DNA from 2 places in the Aquitalea sp. USM4 genome. Region 2 is predicted to be linked to the other one. Evidence: predicted binding sites of a transcription regulator. Region 2 holds the regulator's gene; the other holds the start of a gene.
The links. The regulator NrdR, encoded in region 2, represses ribonucleotide reductase genes. The targets are predictions, from matches to a motif close to AAANACNATATATNGTNTTT.
Positions count from the first base shown of each region.

Region 1: DKK66_RS17930 (ribonucleoside triphosphate reductase) is a predicted target of NrdR. The motif match lies at 3,054-3,073, and genes of this name have one in related genera.

Region 1 covers NZ_CP029539.1:3,897,250-3,902,847, reverse strand. Annotated here, with positions in the region: gene DKK66_RS17940 (hemagglutinin repeat-containing protein) at 1-1,022, shown strand, start outside; gene DKK66_RS17935 (ATP-binding protein) at 1,076-2,848, opposite strand; gene DKK66_RS17930 (ribonucleoside triphosphate reductase) at 3,113-4,819, shown strand; gene nrdD (anaerobic ribonucleoside-triphosphate reductase) at 4,931-5,107, shown strand; gene DKK66_RS17920 (anaerobic ribonucleoside-triphosphate reductase activating protein) at 5,085-5,598, shown strand, end outside.
Region 2 covers NZ_CP029539.1:593,307-598,904, reverse strand. Annotated here, with positions in the region: gene DKK66_RS02715 (hypothetical protein) at 1-1,052, shown strand, start outside; gene glyA (serine hydroxymethyltransferase) at 1,173-2,420, shown strand; gene nrdR (transcriptional regulator NrdR) at 2,568-3,026, shown strand; gene ribD (bifunctional diaminohydroxyphosphoribosylaminopyrimidine deaminase/5-amino-6-(5-phosphoribosylamino)uracil reductase RibD) at 3,132-4,238, shown strand; gene DKK66_RS02695 (hypothetical protein) at 4,404-5,105, shown strand; gene DKK66_RS02690 (carboxypeptidase M32) at 5,191-5,598, shown strand, end outside.

The DNA of each region.
Region 1 (5,598 bases), 990 kb from region 2:
CGGGCGGCAAGGTGAATTTTGCTGCCGCCAACAGCACCAGTCAGGCCACGTCCCGTGATGCCAGTGCCTCGTTCAGTGCCGGTGGCTCCACCGGTGGTGGCGTGGACAACAAGCAAAACAACGGCATGGTTTCAGCAGCGGCCAATTACAGTCAGTCTGACAGCCAGAGCACCAGCAAGACTGCTGCCACGCTGCAAAGCGGCGGCGCCATCACGGTGCGTAGCGGTGGCGACATGAATCTGGAAGGCAGCAAACTCAACAGCAAGGGTGATGCCACGCTGGCTGCCGGTGGTCAGTTGACCATCAGCGCCGCACACGATACGGCCAGCACACAGAAGATTGGTGCCGGGCTGAGTGCTGGTGGCAGTGGTGGTAGCAGTACTGACAAGGGCAAGGAAACCAAGGAAGCATCGGTCAGCGTCGGGTTGTCGGGCGAGTATGGACAGAGCCAGAAGGACAGCGCTAGCGTGGCCACGCTAAATAGCGGTGGCAAACTCAAGCTGTCTGCCGGTCAGGACATCAAGCTGGAAGGCACGGCATTGAAGGCAGGGGAAACGGTATCCGCTCAGGCGGGTGGTCAGGTCATCAAGCAAAAAGCAGTGTCGTCCAGCAGCGGGGTGGACCTGTCCGCAGGAGCCACGGTGACCTTGAAGAAAAAAACCACCAACGATACCGCAGCCAATGACACCACCAAGACGCAGACTGACCGCGACAAGCAAACCGCCCTGGCCAAGGAAGCGGCCGATGTGGTGAACAAGAAAAAAACCTCTGGCACCAATAGTCTGAGCAATGCCGGTGATGCCATCAGCAAGGCGGCTAATCAGCCGGAAAGCTCCTTGCTGGACAAGGCCAAGAACAGCAAGCTGGGTCAGGCGGCAGACAAGGTGATCACCAAGGGCAAGGAGCTGAAGGACAAGATCCCGGTGCGGGTGGGCGACTTGCAAGGTGGCGGCAGCCTGCAGCTGGAAAACAGCACGTCGGTGGATGTCAGCATCACCCAGGGCAAGGACAAACCGAACTAAGCCGGTTTGGCGCAACGCCACAACCTCGGCCCGCATCCAGGGTCGAGGTTTTTTTATGGCTGACTGTCAGCCAGTAATTCTGCCAGGCAAGCGTACAGTTGCTGCGGACTGACCGGCTTGTGCAACAAGGGCAGGCCGCTGTCACTGGCTTCGCGCAGCCGCGCCGGGGCGGTGTCGCCGGTCAGCAGCAGGGCGGGGATGTCGCGCCCAACAGCCTTGCGGATGGCACGGATGGCATCGGTGCCGCTTTTCTTTTCGCGCAGCCGGTAGTCGCTGATCAGCAAGGCAGGCGTCTGTTGCGCCAGCAAGGGCAGAGCGGCTTCCAGCGACTCTGCCGCCATGCACTGGCAACCCCAGCTTTGCAACAGCATCACCATGCTGCTGCGCACGATGTCATCGTCCTCGATCAGCAACACGGCGGCCCTGGGCAGGGGCTGGCTGATGCTGACTGGTGGCGGGGTTTCTGCGGGTAACGGGTTGGTCACTGCGATGCGTGGCAGGGCAAGGCGAAACACGCTGCCGCGGCCCGGCCGCGACGCCACCCGCAAGGGGTGTTGCAGCAGCTGGGTGAGGCCGCGCACGATGGCCAGCCCAAGGCCCAGGCCTTTCTTGCGGTCGCGTTCCGGATTGCCCAGCTGATGGAATTCGTCAAAGATTTCCTGCTGTTGCTGCGGGTCTATGCCGATGCCGCTGTCCCATATCTCCAGCAGCAGCTGGTCGCCACGGCGACGGCAGCCCACCAGAATGCCGCCTTGCTGGGTGTAACGGATGGCATTGCTGATGAGGTTGCGCAGGATCAGTTCAATCAGTGACGGGTCCGACAGCACCACCTCGGCCGTGTCACGACTGCGGTAGAACAAGCCCTTGGTGTTGGCCAGCGGTGCCAGCTCCCTTTCCATCTTGTTAAGCAGTGGCTGCAGGGCAAAGGCTTGCAGTTGCGGGGTAATCACCCCGGCATCCACCCGCGAATAATCCAGCAGGCTGTGCAGCATTTCCGCCGAGGCATTGGTGGCGCTCTGGATATGGCCGATCAGCGACTGCTGGTTCTGGTCCAGCTTGGTCTTGCCCAGCACTTCCAGAAACAGCCCCTGTGCGTGGATGGGCTGGCGCAGGTCGTGACTGGCGGCAGCCAGGAATTTCGATTTGGCGATATTGGCCTGCTCGGCCTCCTGCTGGGCGCGCAGTGCCGCGGCCGAAGCCTGACGCAGCCGGTCCACCAGTTCCAGGTTTTCAAAGCGCAGCTCGATGGCCCCTTTGGCGGCCTGCGCACTATTGCGCGCCTGCATCAGCAAGGTGGCCAGATACATGATGGCGGCCAGGCCAAGCGCATTGAGCGCCAGTGCATCGGACTGCAAGGACTTGAGCGCAATCATGCCCAGTTCCAGCGTGATGAAGGCGATGAAGGCAGGCAGCACCGGCGACAGGATGGACATGGAGTTACCCGCCACACCGGACAGCACGGCAATGGCCAGAATCCAGCTGGGGGGCGACGCCGGGTTCAGCCCCACCCACATCAGGCTGCCCCAGGCTGCTCCGTCGATGGCGTGCAGTACCACCAGACGCCGCCGCAGCTGCGGCAATTCGGCTGGCCGGATGTCACGGGCCAGCAGGCGGCGGGCATCCATGAAGTCCACCAGCTTGGAGGCAATCACCACCACGCACCACAGGGTCAGCCGCAGCGGGTCAACCTGCTGTTGCAAGGCATAGGCCACCAGCAGTACCACCAGAATGCCGGGCAGGACCGAGCTGCCCAGGTTGTTGAGCAAGAGGCGGATCTGCTCGATGCGGACCTTGTCCTGCCTGCCTTGTTGTTCTGTGTTGATCATGTGCGGAAGAGGGTGAACCGTTGGTTTCCGGGAACAGGCACGCAGGGCGCTGCCCGGCTGTGCTTGCAGGCCATTATAGGGCCCAGCCCTATTCAGGCTGCCAGTTTACTGATGACGATTATGCCAACATGCCTGCCGCGGCGGCTGGCAGGGCACCGCGCTTGATGCGGATCAAGTGTTTGGTCTTGTGTCCGGCATGGTCATAAAAATCTATATATAGTGTTTATAAAATTTTAATCACTATATATTGTTATGAAAAATACCGTGCTGCTGAATCCGCTTGCCACGCTGGACGAATACCTCAGCCGCGCCGACTGGCGCGTTTCTGCCAATGCCAATCAGGGCTACAGCCTGGGCGGGATGATACTCAATGCCGCTGGCAAGCTCACCGCCAACTACTGGCTGGACGGCATTTATCCGCCGGAGGTGGCGCAGGCCCACCGCGAGGCAGACTTCCACCTGCATGATCTGGACGTGCTGGCAGGCTATTGTGCGGGCTGGTCGCTGCGTCAGCTGCTGCATGAAGGCTTCAACGGTGTGCCCGGCCGGGTGGAATCGGCTCCGCCGCGTCACCTGAGCGCGGCGCTGGGGCAGATGGTGAATTTTCTGGGTACCCTGCAAAACGAATGGGCGGGCGCGCAGGCGTTTTCCAGCGTGGATACCTATCTGGCCCCCTTTCTCAAGCGCGACGGGCTGGACGATGCCGCGCTGGAGCAGGCCATGCAGGAATTTGTGTACAACCTGAATGTGCCCTCGCGCTGGGGCACGCAAACCCCGTTCACCAACCTGACCTTCGACTGGACCTGCCCGGCCGACCTGGCCCCGCAGATTCCGCTGATTGCCGGTGAGGAAATGCCGTTCTGCTACGGCGACTGCCAGCCGGAAATGGACCGCATCAACCGCGCCTTCCTGCGGGTGATGGGTGCGGGCGATGCGCATGGCCGGGCGTTCACCTTTCCCATTCCCACCTACAACATCACGCCCGATTTTGACTGGGACAGCGCCAACGCCGATTTGCTGTTCGACCTGACCGCCCGCTACGGCCTGCCGTATTTCCAGAACTTCCTTAATTCGGATCTGGAACCGCAAATGGTGCGCTCCATGTGCTGCCGCCTGCAACTGGACCTGCGCGAGCTGCTCAAACGCGGCAACGGCCTGTTTGGCAGCGCCGAGCAAACCGGCTCGCTGGGGGTGGTTACCCTCAACTGCGCGCGGCTGGGCTACCGCTTCCGTGGTGACTGGGATGGGCTGCTGGCAGAAACCGACCGCCTGCTGGCGCTGGCCTGCACCAGCCTGGAAATCAAGCGCGCACGTGTGCAAGGCTGGATGGACGACGGCCTGTATCCTTATACCAAGCGTTATCTGGGTACGCTGCGCAATCACTTCTCCACCGTGGGGGTGAATGGCATCAACGAGCTGATCCGCAATTACAGCAACGATGCCGACGACATCACCACCGCCCACGGCCAGCAATTGGCGCTGCAACTGCTGGACCACATCCGTGCCCGCATGGTGCAGATGCAGGAAGACACCGGCCATCTGTACAACCTGGAGGCCACCCCGGCGGAAGGCACCACCTACCGCTTTGCCCGCGAAGACCGCAAGCGCTACCCCGACATCCTGCAAGCCGGGCCAATCGACAAGCCTTATTACACCAACTCCAGCCAGCTGCCGGTGGGGCATACCGACGACCCCTTTGTCGCCCTGCAACATCAGGAGCCACTCCAGGCGCGCTACACCGGCGGTACCGTGCTGCACCTGTACATGACCGAGGCGGTCAGCTCGGCCACGGCCTGCAAGCAGCTGGTGCACCGTTCGCTGCAACGCTTCCGCCTGCCTTACATCACGGTGACGCCCACCTTCTCGGTCTGCCCGCAGCACGGCTATCTGAGTGGTCATCATGAATTCTGCCCCAAGTGCGACGCCGAACTGCTGGCCCGTACCACGGCAGCCACCGCGCCTTGCTGCTGAAATGCTTGTCGAGGCTGACAAGAGCCTGCCGCAGCCTTGGGCCAGCTGGCCCCAGGGCATCACGCCATTTTGTTAGCCGCGCCTAAACCCCAACCCTCACAGGAGAGCAATATGTCCCATCAAACCGACATCAAACAGGCGGAACAGCTGGACCCGTCCCTGCGCACCCGCTGCGAAGTATGGACCCGCGTCATGGGTTACTTCCGCCCGGTATCCGCCTTCAATACCGGCAAGCAGGGCGAATTTGCCGAGCGCGTGCATTTTGATGAACAGCACCTGCACCACTGAATCCAGCCTGGCGCTGGCCGGTGTCGCCCCGTTTTCCAGTTGTGACTGGCCGGGGCGGCTGGTGGCCACCGTGTTTGTCGCCGGCTGCCCCTGGCGCTGCGGCTATTGCCACAACCCCGGCCTGCAAGCCCGCAGTGCCGGGCAACTGGCCTGGCCAGAAGTGCGCAGCATGCTGGCGGCGCGGGTCGGCTTTCTGGATGGGGTGGTGTTTTCCGGTGGCGAACCCACCCTGGCCCCGCAACTGGTGGACTGGATACAGGACGCCCGCCAGCTGGGCCTGGCCATCGGCCTGCACACGGCGGGCATCTACCCGCAACGGCTGGCGGCACTCAAAGGCCTGGTGGACTGGATTGGTCTCGACATCAAGGCCGCGCCCGGCGGGGTGGATGCCGTCACCGGCGTGCCCGGCAGCGAAAGCCGCATGTGGCAGGCACTGGATGTTGCGCTGGACATGGTAGCGGACGGTGGAGCCACGCTGGAATGCCGCACCA
Region 2 (5,598 bases):
TATCGCTGACCAATATGCTGATCCACAACGCGCTGTCGGTGCAGAACGCAACGACAGAAGCGGATCGTGAGATGTGGTTTGTCGCCATCCGCGATGCCATGGCGCAAATGCTGCAACGTGGCGAATTGCTCTCCATTTCGGTCGCTTTGGCGATGGTGCCGTCACAGGACACTTATAAGATTGTCTGGGATGCATTGCGGGCCGCAGTCGAGCAGCCGGACGGGCGCTGTGCACATGTGTTTGCCTTGCCGCTGGTGCTGGTGGCCGGTAGCAAGAACCAGGCAACGCTGCCTGCCGCCATTGCGGATGAAGACGGTTTGAACGCGTTGCTGCGCCAACACGGTGTCATCAGCTCGGATGGCGATGTCCGCGTGTTTGGTCAATTGCTGCATCCGGACACGGTAGTGGCGATGGATGCGGCCAGGCTGTACCGCCTGACCCGTGATTTGACCAGCGCGGCTGATGGTGTTGGCGAAGCACTGAACGGTGCCGCCATTACCCTGAAAGAAGAGGGCGTGTTCCTGCGCTACCTGCTGGGTGTCGCCATCCAGCCGGAAGGCGATGCGGTCCCGGTAAAGCTGGGTGGTGCCGTCGGTGCCTGGGGCATGCCGCTGATGAAATTCCTGGGCGAACAATTGCACACCGATGGAGTGACGCTGTTCCCGATTGCCCGTCCGCCCTTGCCGGTGATGCAGGCCCTGGTGGCTGGCAATTTCGCCCGCTTCGAGGTGGCCTTGCAGGTGTTTGCCAGCAGTCAGATCCGCCGCCTGCGCGAGCTGTCGAAAGACCCGGTGGCCATTCTGTCCTCCCATGACAACGGTGAGTTGCACATCACCCTGTCGGCAGAAGGCGACGAGCGTAACTGGGAGGCTTTTGTCTGGCCGCTGGCTGCCATGGACAATGTGGCACTGATTGAATCGAATTTCCGTGAACTGATGGCTGAATGCCGGGTTCGCGATGTGCATGTGCTGGCCGAGGTTTACCCGGAAAACCGTGACGGAATACCGCTATTCTTTACCGCTGACGACCTGCCGCAGCTGAGCGGGCAATAAAGGACAACCATGGCGTAGCGCGTTTGCGGATACTGCCAAAATAGCTTTATGTGAAAATTTTCCACCGGGCGATTCGTGTAGAATGGCCTCATCGTTAACCCTTTGATGGAAGAGTCAAAGATGTTTGCAGCTGACCAGACGATTGCCAAGTTCGACCCGGAACTGGCCGCCGCTATCAAGGCCGAGTGCCAACGCCAGGAAGATCATATTGAACTGATCGCTTCCGAAAACTATACCAGCCCCGCAGTGATGGAAGCCCAGGGCTCCCAGCTGACCAACAAGTACGCTGAAGGCTACCCGGCCAAGCGTTTCTACGGTGGCTGTGAACACGTGGACGTGATCGAGCAACTGGCGATCGACCGCGTGAAGCAACTGTTCGGTGCCGAATATGCCAACGTGCAGCCGCACTCCGGCAGCCAGGCCAACCAGGCCGTGTACTTCTCCATCCTGAAGCCGGGCGACACCGTAATGGGCATGAACCTGGGCCACGGTGGTCACCTGACTCACGGTTCCCCGGCCAACCTGTCCGGCAAGATGTTCAACATCGTGGCCTACGGTCTGAACGAAAAGGAAGAAATCGACTACGACGACATGGAACGCGTAGCGATGGAAACCAAGCCCAAGCTGATCATCGGTGGTGCATCCGCTTACGCGCTGCGCTTCGACTTCGAACGCATGGGCCAGATCGCCAAGAAGTGCGGTGCTTACTTCATGGTCGACATGGCGCACTACGCCGGTCTGATCGCCGCTGGTGTATATCCGAACCCGGTGCCGCATGCCGACTTCGTGACCTCCACCACCCACAAGACCCTGCGTGGTCCGCGTGGCGGCATCATCCTGGCCAAGGCCGAGTTCGAAAAGAGCATCAACAGCAATGTATTCCCCACCCTGCAGGGCGGCCCGCTGATGCACGTGATTGCCGGCAAGGCCATTGCTTTCAAGGAAGCGCTGCAACCGGAATTCAAGATTTATCAGGAACAAGTGCTGAAGAACGCCGACGCCATGGCCCGTACCCTGGCCGAGCGTGGTCTGCGCATCATCTCCGGCCGTACCGAAAGCCACGTCTTCCTGGTGGACCTGCGTCCCAAGGGCCTGACCGGCAAGGCTGCCGACGCGCTGCTGGGCCGTGGTCACATCACCGTCAACAAGAACGCCATTCCGAATGATCCGGAAAGCCCGTTCGTGACTTCCGGCATCCGTATCGGCTCCCCGGCCATCACCACCCGCGGTTTCAAGGAAGCCGAAGCCGTGATGGTGGCCAACCTGGTAGCTGACGTACTGGACAACCCGAACGACGATGCAGCCATTGCACGTGTGGCCGAACAGGCTACCGCGCTGTGCCATCGCTTCCCGGTTTACGCCAAGTAAGCGCCAGCATGCATCAACAAGGCAGCCCACGGGCTGCCTTTTTTCTTGTCTGCAGCAAATAGGCGCTGCTTTACGATTGCAGGCATTAACCTGTGTGGCCTTTGCTGATACCATCAGACCATATCAAACACACTGGATTGACACGTCATGAAATGTCCTTTCTGTGGCAATGCCGATACGCAGGTCATCGACTCCCGCGTCAGTGAAGACGGAGCCAGCATCCGTCGTCGTCGTCGTTGCCTGGCTTGCGAAAAGCGCTTCACGACATTCGAGACTGCTGATGTGCGCATGCCGCAGGTGGTCAAGTCTGGTGGCCATCGCTCCGAATTCGATATCGAGAAAGTGCGTACCAGCTTCTTGCGTGCGCTGCACAAGCGTCCGGTTCCCACTGCGCTGGTGGATGATGCCATCGACCGTATCTGCCATCGCCTGCTGCAACTGGGAGAGCGCGAAGTGTCCAGCCGGCAGATCGGTGAAATGGTGATGAACGAACTGGCCAAGCTGGACAAGGTAGCCTATGTGCGTTTTGCCTCGGTTTATCGCAGTTTTCAGGATATTTCCGAATTCTCCGACGCCATCAAGGAAATCCAGAAGTCCAATCACTGACTATCAGCCTGACCGCTACATTGCCGGTCAGCTTGCTTGCTTACGCCATCGGCCGCTGCCTGCCAGTCAGACGTGGCCATTCTCATTCCGCTGGAAGGCTTGTTGATGTCGTTGTTTTCCCCGCAAGACCATGTATTCATGCAACAGGCGCTACGCCTGGCCGAGTCCGCCACCCGTCGGGCGGCACCTAATCCCGGAGTAGGTTGTGTACTGGTGCGCGATGGCCAGGTAATTGGTGAAGGTGCCACCTCGCAAGTAGGTGGCGATCATGCCGAAATCCAGGCCATCAAGGACTGTCTGGCGCGTGGTGATTCACCGCGGGGTGCAACTGCCTATGTCACGCTGGAGCCATGCAGTCATCATGGCCGGACGCCACCATGTGCCGAACGGCTGATCCGGGAAGGGCTGGTACGCGTGGTGGCTGCCATGGTGGATCCTTACCATGAGGTTGCCGGTCGCGGACTGGCCATGCTGCGTGCTGCCGGCATCGATGCCACCGCAGGGCTGCTGGAAGCCGAGGCTCGCCGCGTTCATCGTGGTTTTCTGTCGCGGGTGGAGCGGCAACGTCCGTGGGTGACGCTCAAGGCTGCTGCCACACTGGATGGCAAAACGGCATTGCTCAACGGAAAAAGCCAATGGATTACCGGCCCTGCCGCCCGTCACGATGTGCAAAAGCTGCGTGCGCGCAGCTGCGCCATCCTTACCGGCAGCGGTACGGTGCTGGTGGATAATCCGCAACTGACCGTGCGCGATTTCATTCTGCCGCAGCAGCCGCTGCGGGTCGTGCTGGACAGCCGTCTGGTCACCCCGCCGGACCGGCGCATTTTCCACGGTGGCAATACCTTGCTGGTGACCAGCATTGCCGACCCGCTGCGGCATCAGCCGTATTTGCAGCGCGGTGCCGAACTGATGGTGCTGCCCGAAGATGCCGGTCATGCCAATCTGCCCATGCTGATGCAACGACTGGCCGAACGTGGTGTCAATGAACTCATGATTGAAGCAGGTGCCGGGCTGAATGGTGCACTGGTGCGTGCCGGGCTGGTGGACGAAGCCATCCTGTTCCTGGCCCCGGCGCTGGTGGGCAGTACGGCACAGGGCTTGTTTGCCTGGCCTGCGCTGGAAGATCTGGCCGACAAACAGCAGGTGAAGATTCAGGATGTGCGCATGGTTGGCGCCGACATCCGTATCAACATGACGTTTGCCCAGCCTTGAAGGACCGGGCTAAGGCCGGCGGAGAAATCGTCTGGCCGAAGCCCTTATCCTGTTCCACAATGAAACAGGTCTTTACGGCGCACATGCGTGACGAAAGACTGCAGCGGCACAGGCCGACCTTGCGAGTACATGCCAATGACCGAGAACGCCTCAGCACTTCCAGCCATGGACAGGGAAGCCCTGCAACAGGCACTGGATGCCTATTTGCGCCTGATCCTGCGCCAGGGTGCCAGCGAGCAGGTATTGCAAGAGCGCCGCCAGTTGCTGGACCGCTTGCTGCCGCTGCTGCTTGGCGTGTCGCGGGACGCCCAATCCTTTCGCCGGGTGGTGGAGCGTTTCGTCAACGACTCCGAAGTGGCAGACCGGGTGACCGCCCTGACCTGTGCCCGCGAGTATTATTATTTCTGGCTTGGTGATGTCAAAAAGCTGGTGGAAATCACCTCCCGCTCCGGCTTCACCACGCGCAATGTACGGCTGGAGATGGCCGATTCGCTGGCATCCCTGCTCGAACGCATGCAGCAACAAGGCTTCAATACCTTCCCGCCCTCGCTGGAAATCTATCTGGGCAAGCTGTTTGAAGACGGTATGCCCGAAGCGGACATCCAGGAGCGGGAATACCTGCTCAAAGCCATGTTGTTCCTGCTGTCGGGCCAACCCTATCGTCCGGACAGCTTCCGCATGGTGGTGGATGCCATGCTGCTGCACCTGAGCGATGCGCAAAACCAGAAAGCCTTTGTCCAGCTGGCGCGGGAGTACTTCTATTACTGGCTGTCATTCCCGCCGGCGCATGAGCGGATTCACCTTGCCGAAGAGGCTGCCCAACCGCTAGGCCTGATGCAACCGGGTAATACCACCCGCCAGCACTGAAGAGCGCCATACCATCAACCTTGCCGGAGCAGCAGACCACGCCTGACAAACGGCTGCGCTGCACGGCCCACCCATTGGAGTTTGCATGTCGCAATCCTCGGCTTATGCATCCTTGCTGACCCGGTTTACCCGTTTGCACCGTTATGCCCATCTGGCTGCCATCGCCGGTTGGGACCAAGCCACCATGATGCCCGCCAAGGGCAATGAAGCGCGGGCAGCCGCACAGGCCGAGCTGGAGGTGCTGATGCATGCCACCCTCACCGACCCCGCGCTGGCACAAGAACTGCAACAGGCCGAGCAGGAAGCCAAAACCGAATTCGAACAAGCCAGCCTGCGCGAGATGCGCCGGGAGTGGCAGCAGGCCAATCTGTTGCCGGCCGAACTGGTGGAAGCCCAGGCGCTGGCTGGTGCCCGTTGTGAACATGCCTGGCGTGAACAGCGTGCCAACAATGACTGGACCGGCTTTTTGCAGAACTTCCGCGAAGTGGTGAAG